One region of the Pseudoxanthomonas spadix BD-a59 genome, then DNA from elsewhere that is predicted to be linked to it. Evidence: predicted binding sites of a transcription regulator. Region 1 holds the regulator's gene; the other holds the start of a gene.
What was found. The regulator HrcA, encoded in region 1, represses chaperone genes, less so after heat shock. The targets are predictions, from matches to a motif close to TTNGCACTCNNNNNNNNNGAGTGCNAA.
Positions count from the first base shown of each region.

Region 2: a site for HrcA is predicted at 1,397-1,423, ahead of groES (co-chaperone GroES). Genes of this name have one in related genera too.

Region 1 is NC_016147.2:1,694,088-1,696,554, reverse strand. Features, by position in the region: gene grpE (nucleotide exchange factor GrpE) at 1-514, opposite strand, end outside; gene hrcA (heat-inducible transcriptional repressor HrcA) at 560-1,630, opposite strand; gene recN (DNA repair protein RecN) at 1,720-2,467, shown strand, end outside.
Region 2 is NC_016147.2:2,876,377-2,878,843, reverse strand. Features, by position in the region: gene DSC_RS13000 (protein-disulfide reductase DsbD family protein) at 1-341, opposite strand, end outside; gene DSC_RS16245 (helix-turn-helix transcriptional regulator) at 439-837, opposite strand; gene groES (co-chaperone GroES) at 1,471-1,758, shown strand; gene groL (chaperonin GroEL) at 1,823-2,467, shown strand, end outside.

The DNA.
Region 1 (2,467 bases):
GCTGGGCCACCACCACCAGCGCAGGTCGCAGCAGGCGATCGTTGAGCAGATAGCCCTTCTGGAACACCTGCAGCACGCTGCCCGGGGCCGCGCCCTGGGCCGGCGCCTGGCTGATGGCCTGATGGTGGTCAGGGTTGAACGGCTGGCCGGTGGGATCCAGCACGGTCAGGCCGTTGTCGCTGGCGACCTTGAGCAGCTGCTTGAGGGTCAGTTCCAGGCCTTCGCGCAGCGGGCTGGGTTCGGCCCCGGCAGCGGCCAGGCCCGCATCCAGGCTGTCGAACACCGGCATCAGCTGGCCCAGCAACTTCTCGTTGGCGAACTTGCGCGCGTTGTCCACGTCACGGGCCATGCGCTTGCGCTGGTTCTCCAGGTCGGCGCGTTCCAGCAGGACCTGGGCGCGCAGCTGGTCCAGTTCGTTGCGCAGGGTTTCGATCTCGGCCTGGAGCGCGGCCTGGGCATCCTGTGGCGCGTCGGCGGCCGCATCGTGGCTGGCCGGGTGTTCACTTGCAGTCATCGGTCAATGTCCGTCTGGCGGGTCGGTGTCCGCCGCAAGCCCCACCTATGGGGCCGGCGCAGAGGGATTCAAGTCATCGCCGGGACGCAGCATCGCCGCACCAAGCGCGTCGGCGGCGGCCTGGACCACCGGGATCACGGTCTGATAGGCCATGCGGGTCGGTCCAATCACGCCCAGCACGCCTAGCACCTGGCCACTGGCGCGGTATGGCGCGGCCACCAGCGAGACCCCGTCCAGCGGCGCCAGCCCGGTTTCCTCGCCGATGAAGATGCGCACGCCCGGCGCGCTGATCGTGCGTTCAAGCAGCTGCAGGATCTCGCGCTTGCGGGCGAAGGTCTCGAACAGCTCGCGCAGCCGGTCCAGGTCGGACAGGTCCTGCACGGCCATCAGCCGGGTCTGGCCGGCCAGGACCATGTCGTCGTCCGAGGGGGTCAGCGCATGCTCGGCCAGCTCGACGGTGTGGGCCAGCAGCCCTTCCATCTCCGAGCGGGCCGCGCGCAGTTCGCGCAGCAGGGTGGCGCGGATCTCGGCGATCGGCCGACCGGCAAAATGGGCATTGAGGTAGTTGGCCACCCGCTCCAGCTCGGACGGGTCGTAGGTGCGGCGCGGCTCGATCACCCGGTTCTGCACCTCGTTGTCGGCAAACACCAGGATCGCCAGCACCCGGCGCCCGTCCAGCGGCACGAAATCGATGTGGCGGAAGGCGAACTGCTCGCGCCTGGGCGCCCCGACCACCCCGACAAAGTGCGTCATCGCCGACAGCAGTTCCGAGGCATTGCCCAGCAGTGCCTGGGTGCCGGTGCCGGCCGGCAGCTCGGCGCGCAGGCGGGCCAGATCGCGTTCGGCCAGCGGCTGCATCTGGACCAGGCTGTCCACGAACACCCGGTACCCCTGCGCGGTCGGAATGCGCCCGGCCGAGGTGTGCGGCGAACTGAGCAGGCCGGCATCTTCCAGATCGGCCAGGATGTTGCGGATGGTCGCGGCGCTGACGTCCAGGCCCGAGTGCCGGGCCAGGGTGCGCGATCCGACCGGCTCGCCATCCTGGATATAGCGGGCGATCAGCGTGCGCAGCAGCTGCCGCGCGCGTGCATCCAGATCCGGACTTCGACGATTCATGGTCGATAGATAGCGACCGGCGGCCACCTTTGCAACCGGCACGGTGCGTCTTCAGCCCGCGCGCCGCCAAGCCCTACAATGCGCGCGCCATGCTCAGACACCTCACTATCAAGGACTTCGCCGTGGTCCGCGCCACGGACATGGAATTCGGCCCCGGCATGACCGTGATTTCCGGCGAGACCGGCGCCGGCAAATCGCTGCTGGTCGATGCGCTGGGCTTCCTGTCCGGCCTGCGCGCCGATGCCGGCATGGTTCGCCATGGCGCCCAGCGCGCCGAGCTGTCGGCCGAGTTCGAGCTGGCGCCCAAGGCCCCTGCCCTGGCCTGGCTGGCCGAACACGCGCTGGACGAGGCCGGCGCCTGCCAGCTGCGCCGGGTGCTGCGCGCCGACGGCGGTTCGCGCAGCTGGATCAACGGGCGCAGCGTGACCCTGTCGCAGCTGGCCGAACTGGCCGGACTGCTGGTCGAGATCCATGGCCAGCACGAGCACCAGGCACTGCTGTCCAAGGCCAGCCAGCTGGCACTGCTGGACGCCTTCGCCGGCTCACAGGCGCAGCTGGCACAGGTGCGCAAGGCCGCTGCGGCCTGGAGCCTGCTGCTGGCCGAGCGCGACCGGCTGACCGCCCAGGGCGATGTCTCGGACCGGCTCAACTATCTGCAGCACCAGCTGGACGAACTGCGCCGCGAGGAGCTGGCCCCGGCCGCGATCCAGGCCCTGGTCGCCACCCATCGCCGCCAGGCCCATGCCACGACCCTGATCCAGGCCTGCGACGATGGCCTGGCGCGGCTGTCGGGCGAGGACGGGCCATCGGCGGGCCGCCTGCTGCTGCAGACCCGCA
Region 2 (2,467 bases), 1.2 Mb from region 1:
ACCTGGCCGGCAGCGGCGGCCGTGCCTGGCAACAGCGCGTCCAGGCGGCCGCGGTAGGTTTCCACCGGGCCAAAATACGGGTCGGTGTGCTTTTCCCCGTCCGGCATCTGCAGCTCGCCCGCCTTGAAACCGGCGCCTTCGGCGGTCACCGCGGTGCGGTGCCGGTACAGGTAATAGCCGTCGGCAATCTTCCAGCGCAGGGCGATGCCCTGGCCGGTGGCCTCGGCGGTCGGCACGAAGGCCTGGTCCACCGGCAGCAGGCCGGATTCATCGACGGCTGCGGCGGGCAGGGCAAGGCAGAGCAGGACCAGCACACTGGCCAGACGGGCGATCAGCGACATGGCGCATAGCTTAGCCGAACCCCTCGTTCGACCGGTCCGGGCAGGTCCATGTGCGCTTCCGGTAGCGGACTTCCCCCGCAGGCCGAGTCCGCCGGCGTCAGCTGCGGCGGGACCCGGTCGTCCGCGCAGTACCGTGCGGGCGGGTCCGCCCGGTGCGCTGGGAAGCCAGGGTCTCCATCACTTCCAGCAGCGACAGCCGCGCCTTCAGCGGCGCCTCCCTGAATGCGCGGACCAGGCGGAACTCCAGCGGATCCTCGACCAGGATCGCCTCGGCGGTGGCGATCGAATCCAGCTCCGCGTCGCGCGAAAGCGTCATCGCCCCGCGCCCGGTGGCAAGCCATTCGAACTGGGTGCCGGTCGCCAGGGCGACCTCGCGCAGGTGCGACACGCTGGGGCTTTTGCCCTTCGGTGACTCCCAGTGACTGACCGCGCTTCGTTGCACCCCAACCGCTTCTGCCAACTGACTTTGCGAAAGACCCGCCAGGCGTCGTGCCATGCGGACTCGCTCGGGTGCATCCATCAAACCTCTCCGTGGCGACCGCCATGCTGAACTTCTGTGACCATAGCCAAACATTCCACGGAGCGGAATGGAAAGCGACACCATTACTAACGTGTTGACCGAAAATAGGCAGAGATTGCCCGCTTTTGGTAACTGATTTGCTGAGAGTTCAGGGCAGGCATGATTTTTTCAAGGCGCAGGTTACCTGTGCTCACTGTGTTTCCATTATTTTGGAGCAGTTCAGGCTTTGCCTCGCCGCTGCTTCGCTGGTATCCCTGTGCCCGTTGGCAGGGACGTCGACAGACAGGACGTCGCCGGGGAGTTGGCGCAGGTCACGGCTCACGGATCAGGACTTCTTCACCATCCCCTGGAGGGCACGCATGCCGCACATGCGTGCTCTTCTTTTTTATGTGCTTTCTGCAGCGCCGCGGCCCGCGCGCGCTATCGTGTCGGGGCAAAAAATGTCGCGGCCGCCCTTGAAAGCCCGCCCCGTGCCCCCATCTGCCGTGTCAGCCCACCGCATCTTGCGATGCACGGGTTCTTTGTCGCCGCCGCGCTGGCACTCGTCATGGGCGAGTGCTAACATGGCCGGCCCTTTCCCAGTACAATCAATCACTTAAGAGGATTGACATGAGCAATATCAAGCCGCTGTTCGACCGCGTGGTCATCAAGCGTATGGAAGAAGAAAAGCTGTCCGCGGGCGGCATCGTGATCCCCGACTCGGCTGCTGAGAAGCCGATCAAGGGCGAAGTCGTCGCCGTGGGTCCCGGCAAGGTCCTGGACAACGGCACCGTACGCGCTCCGCAGGTCAAGGTTGGCGACAAGGTCCTGTTCGGCAAGTACAGCGGCACGGAAGTGAAGCTGGACGGCACCGACTACCTGGTGGTGAAGGAAGAGGACATCTTCGCGACGCTCTGAGCCCGCGCGGTGTCTGTCTGACTTCTTCATTCCCTACACATCAAGACAACTGAGGTAATACCCAATGGCTGCCAAGGACATTCGTTTCGGTGAAGACGCCCGCGCCCGCATGGTGCGCGGTGTCAACGTACTCGCCAATGCCGTCAAGGCCACCCTCGGCCCGAAGGGCCGCAACGTCGTGCTCGAGAAGAGCTACGGCGCCCCGACCATCACCAAGGATGGCGTCTCGGTCGCCAAGGAAATCGAGCTGGCCGATAAGTTCGAGAACATGGGCGCGCAGATGGTCAAGGAAGTCGCCTCGCGCACCTCCGACAATGCCGGTGACGGCACCACCACCGCGACCGTGCTGGCCCAGGCCTTCATCCGCGAAGGCATGAAGGCCGTCGCTGCCGGCATGAACCCGATGGATCTCAAGCGTGGCATCGACAAGGCCGTGACCGCTGCGGTGGCCGAGCTGAAGAACATCTCCAAGCCCACCGCCGACGACAAGGCCATCGCCCAGGTCGGCACGATCTCGGCCAACTCGGACGAGTCGATCGGCAACATCATTGCCGAGGCCATGAAGAAGGTCGGCAAGGAAGGCGTGATCACCGTCGAGGAAGGTTCGGGCCTGGACAACGAGCTGGACGTGGTGGAGGGCATGCAGTTCGACCGCGGCTACCTCTCGCCGTACTTCATCAACAACCAGCAGAGCCAGTCGGCCGACCTG